DNA from 4 places in the Pullulanibacillus sp. KACC 23026 genome. Region 1 is predicted to be linked to each of the others. Evidence: riboswitches for the same ligand, from Rfam matches in the RefSeq annotation. Region 1 holds a riboswitch; each other region holds the start of a gene.
What was found. A riboswitch is a leader RNA that binds a small molecule or an ion and turns the genes downstream of it on or off. The one in region 1 is predicted to bind S-adenosylmethionine.
Positions count from the first base shown of each region.

Region 2: it holds a riboswitch for S-adenosylmethionine, as region 1 does, so the genes downstream of both, PU629_RS01155 (trans-sulfuration enzyme family protein) here and metH (methionine synthase) in region 1, are expected to answer to the same signal.
Region 3: it holds a riboswitch for S-adenosylmethionine, as region 1 does, so the genes downstream of both, PU629_RS19095 (methionine ABC transporter ATP-binding protein) here and metH (methionine synthase) in region 1, are expected to answer to the same signal.
Region 4: it holds a riboswitch for S-adenosylmethionine, as region 1 does, so the genes downstream of both, PU629_RS05185 (homoserine dehydrogenase) here and metH (methionine synthase) in region 1, are expected to answer to the same signal.

Region 1 covers NZ_CP119107.1:1,828,854-1,833,068, forward strand. The annotation lists gene PU629_RS08520 (HD domain-containing protein) at 316-939, shown strand; gene PU629_RS08525 (YfhD family protein) at 1,113-1,310, shown strand; SAM riboswitch class I at 1,457-1,568, shown strand; gene metH (methionine synthase) at 1,822-4,215, shown strand, end outside.
Region 2 covers NZ_CP119107.1:242,621-246,835, forward strand. The annotation lists gene cobA (uroporphyrinogen-III C-methyltransferase) at 1-409, shown strand, start outside; gene PU629_RS01140 (sirohydrochlorin chelatase) at 411-1,163, shown strand; gene PU629_RS01145 (precorrin-2 dehydrogenase/sirohydrochlorin ferrochelatase family protein) at 1,160-1,783, shown strand; gene PU629_RS01150 (hypothetical protein) at 1,847-1,993, shown strand; SAM riboswitch class I at 2,134-2,246, shown strand; gene PU629_RS01155 (trans-sulfuration enzyme family protein) at 2,405-3,562, shown strand; gene PU629_RS01160 (aminotransferase class I/II-fold pyridoxal phosphate-dependent enzyme) at 3,559-4,215, shown strand, end outside.
Region 3 covers NZ_CP119107.1:4,121,807-4,126,021, reverse strand. The annotation lists gene PU629_RS19110 (glycoside hydrolase family 13 protein) at 1-750, shown strand, start outside; gene PU629_RS19105 (hypothetical protein) at 896-1,060, opposite strand; gene PU629_RS19100 (hypothetical protein) at 1,110-1,469, opposite strand; SAM riboswitch class I at 2,339-2,444, shown strand; gene PU629_RS19095 (methionine ABC transporter ATP-binding protein) at 2,528-3,565, shown strand; gene PU629_RS19090 (methionine ABC transporter permease) at 3,555-4,215, shown strand, end outside.
Region 4 covers NZ_CP119107.1:1,186,992-1,191,206, forward strand. The annotation lists gene PU629_RS05175 (anti-sigma factor domain-containing protein) at 1-685, shown strand, start outside; gene PU629_RS05180 (hypothetical protein) at 826-1,179, shown strand; SAM riboswitch class I at 1,378-1,486, shown strand; gene PU629_RS05185 (homoserine dehydrogenase) at 1,673-2,704, shown strand; gene PU629_RS22550 (YuzK family famiily protein) at 2,974-3,117, shown strand; gene PU629_RS05190 (hypothetical protein) at 4,022-4,215, opposite strand, start outside.

The DNA of each region.
Region 1 (4,215 bases):
GAGACGGGGGGCCGTTTGCGCACGAAAAAAGAGGCCGCAACCGGGAAAATGGTGTGCAAGAGAAGTTTGCCCACGAAAACGAGCGAGATGAGAGCCAAATTGGTGGGTAAGCCAAGCTTCCCCACGAAAACGGAGGCCGCCACCGCCCGAGCAATGGTGCGCAAAAAAACGACTCCCCCCCCCTGAGAAATGGTGCCGAAGGGGTAATAGGTGATGACATGAGTAGGCAGCGTTTGAAAAACTGCTTACGGCCGAACGCGAAAACAAGTGAGCAGGGTCCTTCACAACAAAATAAATAAAGGGGAGGGTTTGACCGTGTATTTTGAACCTTACATAGAAATAGCTGAGCAACTTTCGTCAGCGGATCCGGCTCATGACGTCCTGCATGTTAAGCGAGTATTTAAAAATGGACAAGCGATATTAGAAAAGGAATTGGAAGCGGATGAAGAGGTGGTTCTGACGGCTATTCTTCTTCATGAATTGATTAATTTGCCAAAGGACCACCCTTTTTCCTCACGATCCGGCGATTTGTGTGCAGAACTTGCTGGAGAATTACTTGAGACCCATCAATTTCCTATCGAAAAAAGGGAGGCAGTCCTCACCTGTATTCGTCATCATTCTTTTTCAAAAGGAATAGTTCCAAAGACGATCGAAGAAAAAATTGTGCAGGATGCGGATCGCTTAGATGCGATGGGCGCGATAGGGATTGCGCGTTGTTTTGCAACAAGTGCGGCTATGAAAAGACCCTTTTATCAAGAGAAGGATCCTTTTTCTAAAGACCGCGGGCTAGACGGTAAAGGGTATGCCGTTGATCATTTTTATCAAAAACTTCTTCGGTTAGGTGATGCGATGCATACAGAGGCAGCTAAAGGAATGGCCCAGTCACGACTTGAATTTATGAACCATTATCTTGATCAATTGGATAATGAACTGGGCTGAACCCCTAGAATGGAGGCTCCAACTGTCAATCCGCTAGTGTTGGCGGCGTCAAAACGCGCCATGGGAGGCTTTTTTGAATAGATCCTGACTGAGGGAACAAGCTAAAAGGGTCTCCATTTAAAACATGGAGTGTGTTTCTCATTTTCGATCTATTAGGAAGGAGTTTGAGATAAATGGGCCGCCAGCATAAAACGCGTGTAAATCGTGATGGGAATTCAACCACATTGCCTCAAACGCCGAAACAATTAAAACGCCCGTATGATCAAGGGGAAGAGCTTGAATTGGCTAGAGAGCTGGATGAGGTGTACGATTTAAAGGCGCGGCAAGGCTATTCTCCAACAGAAGTGGAACGAAAAAAAGAGAAGCACTAAAGTCAAAGCTTTGAGGGCAACCGCTCTCAAAGCTTTTCTAATATTAGATCAAAGTTGAAAAAACCCATTGACAATCAGATAAAACACATGTAAATTTTGAATTATATAAAAATCAAGACGATTAACTGACATGAATTGAATATGTTCTCTTATCAAGAGCAGGTGGAGGGACTGGCCCGATGAAGCCCGGCAACCGGAAAAAAGTGTGCTTTTTTCACGGTGCTAACTCCAGCAGACGTGTGTTCTGGCAGATGAGAGCCCCAATTATAACTAACCAAGGGTCTTTCTGCTGACAGAAAGGCTCTTTTTATTGTTTGGGAAACGATTAATGGAAAAATCATAGTCGGTATGAATGAGCCGCTGCGGACATGATGACAAAGCTGAACGGTGATATTTTTGAAAAAAATGGCTATTCCAGCTCAAACTCTCATAAGTCGATTCTTCCTGCCATGCATTTAGCGAAGAGGCACATAACATGATATGTCAGTCTAGGTTACGAAAGGAGCACGCAATGGATACAACTTTACAGCAGGCGATGAAACAGCGCATTCTTCTTTTAGATGGTGGAATGGGAACGCTTCTTCAACAAAAACAATTATCGGAGGCTGATTTTGGCGGCCCTGAGTTAGATGGCTGCAATGAATATTTGAATCTTACTCGTCCTGATGTCATTGAGGCGATACATCGCGACTATCTAGAAGCGGGTGCGGATATTATTTCGACCAATACTTTTGGTTCGACACCGCTTGTGTTAGCGGAATACGAAGTGGCAGAACGAGCGGAAGAGATTTCGAGAAAAGCGGCTGAATTAGCTAGAAAGGCGGCGGACGCCTACTCCACGAGTAAGTGGAGACGTTATGTGGCAGGGGCGATGGGACCTACGACCAAAAGTTTGTCGGTCACGGGAGGAGCGACCTTCGAAGAACTCTCTGAATCTTATAAAATCCAGGCTCGAGGTTTGATTGAAGGCGGTGCAGATGTCCTTCTTTTGGAAACGTCACAGGATCTTTTAAATGTAAAAGCAGCCAGTCTTGGAATCCGCCAAGCTTTTGAGGAGTTAGGAAAAGAGCTGCCTGTGATGATCTCAGGAACAATCGAGCCGATGGGAACGACGCTTGCCGGGCAAACGATTGATGCGTTTTATCTATCCGTGGAGCACCTTAAGCCTTTATCAGTCGGCTTGAACTGCGCAACAGGCCCTGAATTCATGCGCGACCATATTCGGACTCTAAGCGAATTGGCCCAATCCGGCGTCAGTTGTTATCCGAATGCAGGTCTTCCAGATGAGGAAGGACACTATCACGAAACACCGGTTAGTTTTGCGAAAAAGATGGCCGACTTTGCGGAACAGGGCTGGTTGAATGTGGTCGGCGGTTGCTGCGGCACGACGCCTGATCATATTGCTGAGCTTCGACAAGCAGTCGCTGGGAAAGCGCCTCGAACGCTTCCGGCTGTCCATTCCCATGCCGTATCAGGCCTGACCTCTTTGTTTTTGGAAGAGGATAATCGCCCGATAATGGTGGGTGAACGGACGAATGTCATTGGCTCGCGAAAATTTAAGCGGTTAATCCAAGAAGGCGACTATGAAGCAGCTTCAGAGATTGCAAGAGATCAAGTGAAGTCGGGAGCTCATGTCATTGATATTTGCCTGGCAGACCCTGATCGCGAGGAAAACGAAGACATGGAAGCTTTTCTTTCTAAAGTCGTTCGAAAGGTCAAGGTTCCGCTCATGATCGACTCAACGGATGCTCAGGTGGTTGAGCTCGGACTAAAGCAATCCCAAGGAAAAGCGATCATCAACTCTACGAATCTAGAAGACGGGGAAGAGCGGCTTGCTCGGTTTGCGAGATTAGCGAAAAAATATGGGGCCGCTCTAGTTGTCGGAACGATCGATGAAGAAGGGATGGCCGTAACTCGTGAACGGAAACTCGAGGTGGCCAAACGATCAGTTGACCTCCTTGTTAATAAATATGGTCTTGAGCGATCGGATCTTATTTTTGATCCACTGACCTTCCCCGTTGGAACGGGTGACGCCAAGTACATTGGCTCCGCACTTGAAACCGTTGAAGGCATCCGTTTATTAAAAGAGCACTTTCCGGAGTGCCCGACCATTTTGGGAATAAGCAATGTTTCTTTCGGTCTTCCTCCTGCAGGACGTGAGGTGCTGAACTCCGTCTTTTTATATGAGTGCACAAAGGCGGGGTTAGGCTACGCGATTGTCAACACAGAAAAGCTAGAGCGTTATGCCTCGATTTCTAAGGAAGAACGTGAGCTGGCCCAGAATCTCCTTTTTAAGACGACAGATGAACTTGTTCAGGAATTCACGGCCTTTTATCGCAAGAAAAAGCCAGTTGCGCCAGAGAATCGTCCACAGTTACCTTTAAATGAGCGGCTCGCTCAATATGTAGTGGAAGGGACTAAGCAGGGCTTGATTGACGATTTGAATGAGGCTCTGAAACAATCAAAGCCGTTGGACATTATTAATGGTCCGTTAATGGACGGCATGACGGAAGTCGGACGCTTGTTTAATTTAAATGAATTGATTGTTGCAGAAGTGCTTCAAAGCGCGGAGGTTATGAAAGCCGCTGTTGCTCATCTTGAACCCTTTATGGAGAAAACGGAAACGGCCAATAAGGGAAAGATCCTTCTTGCAACGGTCAAAGGGGATGTCCATGATATTGGCAAAAATTTAGTGGAGATCATTTTAACGAACAACGGCTTTGAGGTCATTAATTTGGGAATTAAGGTTCCCCCCGAACAGCTTATTCAAGCTTATCGTGAACACGAACCTGATATGATCGGCCTGTCGGGTCTTCTCGTCAAATCTGCCCAGCAAATGGTCGTAACAGCAGACGATTTACAAAAAGCAGGCGTGAAGGCCCCGCTGCTAGTCGGCGGGGCGGCT
Region 2 (4,215 bases), 1.6 Mb from region 1:
TGCTGCCGCTTATGCAGGGATACCGCTGACTCACCGAGAATACAGCGGTTCTGTTGCCTTTATAACCGGTCATGAAAAAGCCGGGGAAGTGGATGAAAGCAAGTGGAAAACCTTGGCTAATGGGATCGATACTTTGGCCATCTATATGGGGGTACGGGAGCTGCCCAAAATTGTAGCGAACTTGGTGAAGCATGGAAAAGCCGCTGCAACTCCGATCGCTCTAATTGAATGGGGAACGACATCCAAACAGCGAACGGTCACCGGCACGCTTGAAACCATTGTGAGGCAGGCGGCAGAAGCCAAGATACAAAACCCAACGATGATTGTTATAGGTGAGGTTGTATCTTTACGAGAACAAATTCAGTGGTTCGATTCTCTTCTTAACAAACGGGTTCAGGAGGTCCTGTAATATGCAAGCCGTTCTCTATATCAGTCATGGAACCCGGGTAAAGAGAGGGGTCGATCAGGCTGTCACTTTTATCCAGTCTTGTATCGAGCACGTTCCTGTCCAGATCCAAGAGATTTGCTTCCTCGAATTAGTCAATCCTTCTATTAAAAAGGGAATTGAGAGATGTATTAAGCGCGGGGCTACCGATATATTGATTCAGCCCGTGCTTCTTTTAGCGGCGGGACATGTCAAGCAAGATATTCCAAGAGAAATAGCCGCGATCAGCAAAGATTACCCTGAAATTCGCTTTCACTTTGGTGATCCATTTGGTTGTGATTCTAAGATTATTGATATTCTATCTGACCGAATCTATGAAAAAGGGACTCCAGTCTTGGGGAATTCTGCCGTTTTGCTTGTTGGAAGAGGAAGCTCAGATCCAGATATTCAGGAGGCGTTTAAGGACATTAGTCAGCGCCTATGGGAGAAAGAAGCGATGCCTGTCAGTACTTGTTTTCTAGCAGCTTGTGAGCCTCTCCTTGGCACAGGTCTGAAGAATGCCAAAACCTCTCCCTTTAAGCAAATCTTTGTGATTCCCTATCTCATGTTTACGGGTCTTTTAATGAGGGAGATGGAGGAGGCCATTGAGGCGCTTCAATCTCCTGACCAAACCTTTTATCTTTGCCGGCCTCTTGGTTCTCATAAGAATCTGAGAACAGTCTTGGTGGACCGGGTTATGGAAGGTTTAAATTTAGAAGAGGTTGAAGAAGTAGGATGAGCGGGTATCCAATTGTTTTAGATATTAAAGGGAGAACAGCCCTCATCATAGGCGGCGGCCAAGTGGCTTTTCGAAAGATGGAAAACTTAGTCAGAGGGGAAGCAAGAGTGACGGTCATCAGTCCAAATCTTCACCCTTCATTTAAGGGGTATCTGGAAAGAGGAGAGATGACCTGGATTAAGAGGGACTATGAGGAGGGGGATGAAGAGACCGCTTTTATTGTCATTGCGGCAACTGATGACAAGGCGTTAAATGCAATCATTGCGAAGCGTGTCTCAGATCATCAGCTTCTAAATGTGGTCAGTCAGCCGAGCCTCGGGAATTTTTCCTCACCTGCTCTTGTTACGAGAGGTAAACTGACGATTGCCATTGCTACAGAAGGGGCAAGTCCATTGCTTACCAAAAGAATCAAGCAAGAGCTGGAAGAACGCTTTGAACCGGAATTTGACAAGTATGTGGATTTCCTCGGTCAGTGCCGAGCTCTAATAAAGAACGACCAACTTAAGGAGCAGGAAAAACACCTTTTGCTCAGCGCCTTGCTTGAGCCCATCTATCACTCCGAGGGAGAGCAAAAAAAAGTTCTTGATGATTATGAAGGTTTTAAAGCTAACTATCTATAAGGGCGCAGACTTTTCGATTAATTAGAGGAGTCGGCCTTTTTTACGTTCAAAGAGTAATGCCCGTTGGTACTATCGCGCTTTCCTGTTATTTTAGCAGACGAGTACAAAGCAACGATTATTTTTAAGATTAACGGCTTATTAATGGTGGTTTTGGCTGTTCTATTAATCGCTTGTTCAAAGAGGTCAGACGGTATGATTAGTGTGGTTTAAACAAGAGGATGACCTGTTCGGTTAATCTTTTTTTAGTGATAAAGAATGGTTGACAGCACAGATGTTATCGGAGTAAAGTAATAATTATAATTCCCGTCTGAAAAAGGGGAGTTTGTCCTCTTTAAAAAATTTAATACCTTCTCTTATCAAGAGTAGGCTGAGGGACTGGCCCGATGACGCCCGGCAACCGAAAAAAGGATTTTCCTTTTTCACGGTGCTAACTCCAGCAGAAAATTTTTCTGACAGATGAGGAACTTAACTTCTAGTTTTTAAGATTAGGTCTTTCTCGGTTGGAGAAGGACCTTTTTATTATTTTTAGAGGGCTGAATCTTTGCTTTTGTTTAATCTAAATATTTTTAAAAATAAAAAGGTTTTTTCAATCATTATGCAACATTTGGAGGATGGATAGGGATGAAATTAGAGACAAAATTGGTTCAATCAGGGAATCGGAGGGATCCGCAGACTGGAGCTGTTGTTCTTCCAATCTATCATTCGACAACGTACTCGCATCCGGCTCTCGGGACAAGCACGGGTTTTGACTACTCGAGATTGGATAATCCAACCCGCCGAGCTTTAGAAGAAACCGTCGCTTCTTTAGAAGGGGGTGCGACAGGGCTCGCCTTTGCGTCAGGCATGGCAGCGATTGCTTGTATATGTCAGTTGTTCAAGCCTGGTGACCACATTATCTCAAGTGATGATCTTTATGGCGGTACTTATCGTTTGTTTGAACAGGTTGTTAAACCCTATGGAGTCGACTTTACGTTTGTAGATACAAGGGAACAGTCAGCAATTGCCGAAGCCATTCGCCCAGAGACGAAAGCGATTTTTATTGAGACTCCGAGTAATCCTACAATGAAGATTTGTGATATTCAGGCATGTGTGGCTCTAGCTAAAAAACACGGAATATTAGTTATAGTTGATAATACCTTTTTGACACCTTATTTTCAGCGCCCATTAGAGCTAGGTGCCGACCTGGTTATTCATTCGGGTACCAAATATCTTGGCGGCCATAATGATGTTCTAAGCGGGATCTTGGTCGCAAAGGATGAGGAATTAGGAAAAAGTCTTCAATTCTATCAAAATTCACAAGGGGCTGTTCTTGGTCCGCAAGACAGCTGGTTAATGCTTCGCGGTCTTAAGACGTTAGCGCTAAGAATGGAAGCACATGAGACGAATACAAGACGTGTTGCTGAATGGCTACAGGATCACCCCATTATTAAGAAGGTCTATTATCCGGGGCTAAAGGATCATCCAGGACGTGCCATTCAAGAGAAGCAATCAACGGGGTATGGCGGGATGATTTCCTTTGATGTGGAGAATGCGGAGCTTGTCCCTCACATTTTGAAAGAGTTAAAAGTCATCACCTTTGCCGAGAGTTTGGGTGGTGTTGAATCGCTCATGACGTATCCTGCTGTGCAAACACATGCGGATATTCCAAAAGAGATCCGTGATGCGATTGGCGTGACCGATACACTTCTCCGATTCTCAGTAGGGATCGAACATATTGAGGACATTTTATCTGACCTGGATCAAGCCTTTAATAAAGCGAAGGGGAGCGTGAAACGATGAAGTTTGAAACGTTAAACCTACATACGGGAGTTGAGGTTGATGGGCAAACGGGAGCGGCAAGTGTTCCTATTTACCAAGCCTCAACCTTTCATCAGTTTGACTGGGATCAACCTCCTGAATTTGATTATGCCCGATCTGGAAATCCAACGAGACAGGCGTTAGAAAAAATCATCGCTGAACTGGAGGGGGGAAAGGCTGGCTTTGCATTTGCATCGGGAATGGCCGCAATCACGAGTGTCTTTTTAACCCTTGAAGCGGGAAGTCATGTGGTGGCCTGCGAGGATATTTATGGGGGGGCATTCAGAGCCCTTTCGCAAATTTTTCCTAGACTAGGGATTACAACTACCTTTGTTGACCTTACCGATCTCTCTCAACTAGAGAAAGCGGTCCGTCCAGAGACGAAAGCGATTTATATTGAAACCCCTTCTAATCCACAGCTTCGGGTTATTGACTTAAAAGCAGTGGCTCAATTTGCCAAAGAAAAAGGTCTATTGTCCATTGTGGATAATACCTTTATGTCACCTTATTTGCAGAACCCCCATGCCCTTGGCTGGGATGTTGTGATTCACTCTGCAACCAAGTTTATTGGCGGCCATTCTGATGTTGTAGCAGGACTCGTGACCGTTAACTCAGAGGAACTGTCGCAAAAAGTG
Region 3 (4,215 bases), 2.3 Mb from region 1:
CGCTGGTATGAAGGGTTAAAAGGGAAAGGGACGAACTCCCAGTTTTTGAACAATCATGATCATACAAGACAGGTGACACGCTATGGAAATGACCAAGCCTATCGCAAGGAGTCAGCCAAGCTATTCGCGACAATGATTCATACACTTCCAGGCATTCCTTATATTTATCAAGGTGAAGAAATAGGAATGACGGGTGTTCGTTTCAACTCCATTGAAGATTACCAAGATATTGCCATGAAGAATAAATACAAAGAAGAAGTGGACAAAGGAAGAGACCCAAACGAAGTGCTGGATAGCTTAATTTTGTTAAGCCGAGACAACTCTCGCACTCCCATCCAATGGGATGATTCAGCCAATGCCGGATTTACGACCGGTCAACCATGGATTAAGGTAAATCCAAACTATAAAGAGATAAATGTAAAAGAGTCATTAGAAGATCCAGATTCTGTCTTTTATTACTATAAACGTCTCATAAAAATGAGAAAAGAGAATCCGGTCATGGTATATGGCGATTATAACGACCTGTCAGTGGGAGATGAGCATCTCTACGTGTATACTCGCAAATGGGAGGATTCGCTGTGGTTGATCATTCTTAATCATTCGGATCACTCCACAGTTTTTAAATTGGATTCGGTTCTCGACGAAACCAACAAGCAGCTTAAATTAGCAAATTACTCTGATGTCACCGAAAAAGAAAGTATTCAATTTACCACCCTTCGCCCTCATGAAGCCAGGATTTATCAATTATAGGAATAAATAAGTTTGAGGAAAGGTATCCTTTCATAAAATAGTATTCCAGACGCTAAGGTTTAAGCATTTGGTTTCATCTAATTAGTTGGATAATCACTGAATAAGTTTATATATCGACTTAAAAAGCATGAGCGGCTATTGCTGCTCATGCTTCATGACTAAGTCGAGTCTCCTGAAGATACAACGCCAGTTCCATTTCAGCTGCCCCTAAATGATCAATAGCTCTGTCAACGTGTCCTGGCTCCGCATAGTTGAAATCTTGTTGAGCAAGTTCTAAACGTTGCACCAACAAGTGGAGCTGCTCATCCATAAGATGACCTCCTATAGGATATTCCGTAAGAAACATCGACTCAGCAGTATTAGTCTCCGTGTTTTAATATAGAATTATGAATGTGGAAACATATATTTTCAACCCCCATAATTTGCCCTGGTAGAAAACCCGAGAAGGTTGGGTGGAAATCTAGAAGGTCGATGGGAAATCCGAGAAGGTTTGCCAAAAATCTAAGAAGGTCAGCCAAAGATCCAAGAAGGTCGGCTAAAAATGCTAGAAGGTCAGCCAAAGATCCAAGAAGGTCGAACAAAAATCCGAGAACATCCGCGAAACATCCAAGAAGGTCAATGTGCCCACTTTCAAATTGAGAAAGAGCCGAGAAGGTCGGCAAAAAATCTAAGAAGGTCGACCAAACATGCCAGAAGGTCAGCCAAAAATCTGAGAACATCCCCAAAAAATCCAAGAAGGTCAATGTGCCCACATTCAAATTGAGAAAGATCCGAGAAGGTCGGCAAAAAATCTAAGAAGGTCGACCAAACATGCCAGAAGGTCAGCCAAAAATCTGAGAACATCCCCAAAAAATCCAAGAAGGTCAATGTGCCCACATTCAAATTGAGAAAGAGCCGAGAAGGTCGGCAAAAAATCTAAGAAGGTCGACCAAACATGCCAGAAGGTCAGCCAAAAATCTGAGAACATCCCCAAAAAATCCAAGAAGGTCAATGTGCCCACATTCAAATTGAGAAAGATCCGAGAAGGTTGGCGAAAAATCTAAGAAGGTCGACCAAACATGCCAGAAGGTCGGCCAAAAATCCGAGAACATCCCCAAAAAATCCAAGAAGGTCAATGTTGCCCACTTTCAATATGAGAAAGATCCGAGAAGGTTGGCGAAAAATCTAAGAAGGTCAGCCAAAGATCTGAGAAGGTCGAACAAAAATCCGAGAACATCCGCGAAACATCCAAGAAGGTCAATGTGCCCACATTCAAATTGAGAAAAATCCAAGAAGGTTTGCCAAAAATCTAAGAAGGTCGACCAAACATGCCAGAAGGTCAGCCAAAAATCCGAGAACATCCCCAAAAAAACCAAGAAGGCCAATGTTTCTCACTATCAATTTGAGAAAGATCCTAGAACCTCCTCCAAAGTCCCAGAAACCATCCGAAAATACCACAAGCTCAGCCAAACTCAAAAAAATATTTCATTGCTATTAAAGGAATGATAGCGCTGTCGGTTTGCTTTCTCTCATTTTTCTGATTGACACTCTGGGGTATATCTTTTAATATTGAGAATGTTCGATTCGAACTATTGATAATTTCATATAACACTTATCCAGAGAGACTGAGGGACAGGCCCGATGACGTCCAGCAACCTTCCAAAGGGAAAGGTGCTACTTCCTGCAGAATTATTTTTCATTCTGAAAGATAAGGTACGATACATGTAAACCTCTTTCATTTTGAATGAAAGAGGTTTTTTGATGTGAAAAATAGGTTGAGAGATAGGAGGTCAAACCGGTGCTCATTCTTAAAGATGTACACAAAGTTTACGGTAAAAGTAAATCGAAGACGGTCACTGCTTTAAAAGGCATTAATCTTGAAGTCAAGAAAGGCGAGATCTTTGGCGTCATTGGATTCAGTGGGGCGGGTAAAAGTACTTTGATTCGCTGTGTGAATCTTCTTGAACGTCCGACTTCTGGACAGGTTCTTATTGAAGGGGTGGACATTCAATCTCTATCGCCTAAAGAACTGAGAAAAGAGCGGAAAAAGATTGGGATGATTTTTCAGCAATTTAATTTGCTTCAAGCAAAAACCGTTTTCGGAAATGTGGCGATGCCGCTCGTGCTGGAGGGCAGACCCAAGAAGGAAATCGAAGCAAAGGTTATGGAGCTTTTATCGTTTGTTGGCTTAGAAGATAAAGCCCATCAGTATCCTGAACAGCTGTCTGGAGGACAAAAGCAACGGGTGGGAATTGCTCGTGCTTTGGCAACAGATCCCCATATTCTGTTGTGTGATGAGGCGACATCTGCTCTTGATCCTGATACGACAAGATCTGTTTTAGAACTATTAAAACGTGTGAGAGATGAATTGGGCATTACGATTTTAATGATCACTCATGAAATGAATGTCATCCGTGATACTTGTGATAAAGTGGCGGTCATTGAAGGTGGCGTGATCGTGGAGCAAGGCTCTGTCCTTGATGTCTTTTCTGATCCGCAAACTGATATTGCGAAAAATTTTGTGCGCACGGTATTGAATGATAGTATTCCAGATTCCATCAAACGGGGATTCATTGAAAACCAAACAAATGACCATTTTCTTTATCGCATTATCTTTAAAGGAAATTCAACGAGTGAACCGCTACTTTCAACCGTTGCTAAGAAATTTGACGTCCATGTCAGCGTCATTCATGGCATGGTAACCGAGCTCCAAGGAACCCCTTTTGGTAATTTAATTGTTGATTTTATTGGTAATGAAGATGAAGTCAAAAAGACGATTCAGTTTATCAAAAGCCAAGAGGTTAACATTAAGGAGGTTGATCTAAATGGCATTTGATTGGTCTTGGTTTTGGCCGGAATTGCTTCAGTCTGTCGAGCAAACACTCTACATGGTTGTCGTGGCATTTCTTATTTCTATCCTAATTGGAATTCCGCTTGGTGTGATTCTCGTCATCACAAGAGAAGAAGGTATCCTAGAGAATAAAGTGGTTTATACCATTTTAAATATAATTATTAATATTTTTAGATCCATTCCTTTTATTATTCTAGTGGTAGCAATCATTCCTTTTACACGTCTTATCGTTCATACTTCGATTGGGACAACTGCTGCGATTGTTCCACTGGTGCTGTTTACGGCGCCATACATTGGCCGACTTGTTGAGAACTCCTTGTTGGAAATTGATAAAGGGGTCATTGAGCTCGCGCAATCAATGGGGGCAACACCTTGGCAAATTATCTGGCGTTTTCTTTTACCAGAGGCGCTCGGTTCGATCATCCTTTCTTTGACAATTGCCTCGATCGGACTTATCGGAGCATCAGCCATGGCCGGTGCTGTCGGTGGCGGCGGTCTTGGGAACTTAGCGATTACTTATGGGTACCAGCAATTTAAAACCCAAGCGATGGTTATTACGGTCATTTTACTTGTCGTATTCGTTTGGCTTATTCAAGCACTAGGAAATTATTTATCAAAGAAAATTAGGAGAAAAT
Region 4 (4,215 bases), 640 kb from region 1:
AGCGGTTCAAGAGATAAAGAAACAGCCCGATTTTTCATCTCACCAAGGAACGGTTCAGGTTCTGAAGGCCAATATGAAAACTCGGAAAACAGCCGCTAAGGAAGGCATGACGGCTGGTAAATTCATCTTATATAAAAAAGTGAATAAGGTAGATCCAACTGTTACGGTCAAAAAAGCTAAAACGATGTCTGTGAAGGATTTATATACTTATACGCATGAGTCAACTAAGAAAACCACGCCGAAACAGGTGCCTTCTCCCCAAGGACAGGACAACCGAGTGATTTCTCCAGCGAATAAAGGACAACTCAAAAAGCAGACGAATGATCTAACAAAAGCCCCGTCACTGTCTTCACCGCGAGCATTGAAGAAGGGAAATGGAAAAGCGGGTGCTTCAGAGGCTAAAGGAAAAGGGGGAGAGAACAACGCTCAGAACAAAAATAAGACTAAGAATAAAGTCTCTCCTCAACCCCCTTCTCCAAAAGCAAATAAGCCTTCAAAAAAAAATGAGAAAAATAAAGCCGTTCATCCCCCCATTAAAAAGGATGAAGTCTTCAAGAATAGCTTTAAAAAAAATGATCGGAATAGCAAAAACAGAACACCAAAACAGCCGGTTCATAGGACAAATCTCCATCATCATTTTAACAAAGAGATGCATGGACCCCAATTTATGAAAACGTATAGGTGAAAAAGGATTCGAATAGTCATGATGTTGGATAGACGTATCATTCAAAGTCTGTCACAATAAAATGAAAAGACCATGCAAACTATTTGTGAGAACATTAATCGCTGATCTGCAGGCCTAATAAAGAGTTGGGGGATTTGTCAATGATTATGGAAGAGGTACAACAGTTTATCGAGGCTTTGGAAGGGAAGACATCGTTATATCCGTTGTATGCTAAGAAATCTCTTACGATAGAATTTGTGGTTCAACAAAATCGAATCTGGATGGTTATTTCAAACAAGAGGCACGAGATTTTAAAAGAAGAACCTTCAGCCAAAGCATCAATTGTGGTCACCGCTCAAAATGAGGCGAGTTTAGAGAAAATATTAAGAGGCGAACAGCCCCTTTTGCAATTATGTTCCGAAGGCGTTGTTCAAGTTGAAGGGGCGTTTAATGATCAATTAACCCTTGAATCCATTCTGATACTTGGAAGCAGTCATTCTTATCTCGTTGTCTAATGTTAGGAAGGAATCGGCCATGATGATTTTCAAAAATAAGCCTTTTCTCCCCGGAAAATTGTCTTGCTCCCTAATGATTCCTTCAACCAAATCGAGCACCTAAAATTATCACTTAAGTCTGTTATCAGACTGTTGACAAAAATTATAAGATGTTGTTAATATTATAAATAATAATTAATTTACAATTTCATAGTGTGTTTCTTATCCAGAGAGGTGGAGGGACTGGCCCGATGAAACCCGGCAACCTCCGATCAAGTTGATCGGAAAAGGTGCCAATTCCTGCAAGCATACGCTTGAGCGATAAGGATTTATAACTATTATAAACCCCTGTCGACCCAGGGGTTTTATTAGTGTCTGTTAGTATTAAATGAGTTTAAAGAAAAAGGATCGCCCAATTTCACTCTGAAATTTAATATAACATTCCAATATGGACCCTTATTTCAAATAAAACATGATAGAACTTGCAGTGTTTAGTATGAGAAGGGATGGTTATATGGCAATTAATATTTGTCTTTTAGGATTCGGTACGGTCGGCTCTAGCGTCTACAACCTGATTCAAACTCGAAAAGAGGCGCTTCGTGAATTACTTGGCGATGACTTATCGATTACCCATTTAGTCATTAAGGACACAGGGCAAAAACGAGATATTGATGAATCGGTCCAACTGTCTATTGATTTTTTATCAGCGATCAAGTCAGGGACCATTGATCTTGTTATTGAAGCCATCGTAGGGGTGGAGCCCGCATTTACATATATTAAGAGCGCTTTAGAACACGGAATTCCAGTTATAACAGCAAATAAGGAGATGTTTGCCGAAAGAGGCGTCGTCTTAAGGCAGCTGGCAAAGGAAAATCAGACCGTGATTGGTTATGAAGCAACCGTTGCAGGTGGAATCCCAATTATTAGAACTATCACGGATTTGTTGCATGTGAACAAAGTATCGCGAATTGAAGGGATCTTAAACGGAACATCCAATTTTATCTTGACGGATATGCGCAGTCATCTGCATTCCTTTAAAAAATCATTGAAAGCCGCTCAGGACCTTGGTTATGCAGAGGCGGACCCCACAAGCGATATAAAGGGGTATGATGCTTTTTATAAATTGATGATTCTTTGCCAGGATGTTTTTGGGAAGCAGCCAAATCGGGAAGAGGTCACGCGAATCGGCATTGAGGGCCTGACAAGTGAGGACTTGCACGAAGCGGCAAAAAAGGGCGGGCGTATGAAGCTAGTAGCTGAGGCTTTTATCGATGACTCAGGACGGATTCACGCCTCCATTACACCCAAATTTATCGATAAAAGTCATCCTTTGTACGGTGTTGAAGGTGTTGAGAATGCGGTGACCGTCCACACAGATTTGTTAGGGGCGTTAACTTTAAAAGGACCAGGTGCAGGAGGCATGCCGACTGCAAGTGCGATTCTTGAAGATATTACGCGCATTAGCTTACAAATGCCTTTGAAATCTAAACGCCTTCAAAAGATTAAGCAAGTCCAACAGGCCGCCGAGGCGGAGGTTTCTCTGTAGCCACTGATAGTTCTGGAACCTTCCGAGCACACGTTTAGGCTTACGGCCGGCCCGTTTTGTGAATCATGCCTTAAAAGCTAGGAATAGGGAGCAATTGTATTCAATCTCTCTATATTTAATGGTCATCCCATGTGAGCATTGTCAGAATGATCATACCCTTTCAAATCAGAATTGTTACCCGTAAGATCGGGGTGCTAAAATGGTTATGGTTAAACAAATGAAAGGGATGATTCATTATTAACACCATTCACGTGACCTACACGAATGAAATGGAAAAAGCCTTGTATCAAACCCACGGTATTAATTATTCGGAGTATGAACGGAGTCTTGAAAAACGGCTTGAGGTTGAAAGAGCTCGAGAAGAAGAGTATTTAAAGAGTAAGACCCTTGCTGTTCATCCAGCTTATAAATAGAAAAAATAGAGAAAAAGGCGTCATGTGGCGCTAAATACAAATTGGATGGCTTTTTAAGCCATCCAATTGATTTTTTTAAGGGGGGGTGGAGATGTAGTTATGTCACCACTCGCCTGGGTTGAGCCTCATACTGGCAGTCGTTACACTGTGGTTGATTAGGCGTAACGAGAATACGCTATCCTCCGTGAAATGGGCCAGAGTGCTGAAATAAAGGACTGACGTTATGCCTAATTCGGTTGAGCGTAACGAGGATTCGCTATCCGCCGCGAATCCGGCCGGAATGCCGAAATAAGGGACAGACGTTACGCCTATTTTGATTGAGCGTAACGAGAATACGCAATCCTCCGGGAATCGGGCTGAATTGCCGAAATAAAGAAATGCCGTTACGCCTATTTTGATTGAGCGTAACGAGAATACGCAATCCTCCGGGAATCGGGCCGGAATGCCGAAATAAAGAAATGCCGTTACGCCTATTTTGATTGAGCGTAACGAGGATACACTATCCTCCAGGAATCGGGCTGAATTGCCGAAATAAAGAAATGCCGTTACGCCTATTTCGTTTGAGCGTAACGAGGATACACTATCCTCCAGGAATCGGGCTGAATTGCCGAAATAAAGAAATGCCGTTACGCCTATTTCGTTTGAGCGTAACGAGGATTCGCTATCCGCCGCGAATCGGGTCGGAATGCCGAAATAACGGATTGCCGTTACGCCTATTTTGATTGAGCGTAACGAGGATACACAATCCCCCGTGAAATGGGCCGGAATGCCGAAATAAAGAAATGCCGTTACGCCTATTTTGATTGAGCGTAACGAGAATACGCTATCCGCCTCGAAATGGGACGGAATGCCGAAATAAGGGACTGAGGTTACGCCTATTTCAGTTGAGCGTAACGAGACTACGCTATCCCGTCGCTAATCGGGCTGGGATGCCGAAATAACGGATTGACGTTACGCCTATTTCGATTGAGCGTAACGAGACTACGCTATCCGCCTCGAAATGGGACGGAATGCCGAAATAAGGGACTGAGGTTACGCCTATTTGGGTTGAGCGTAACGAGAATACGCTATCCGCCACCGAATAGGAGATTAGGCGAA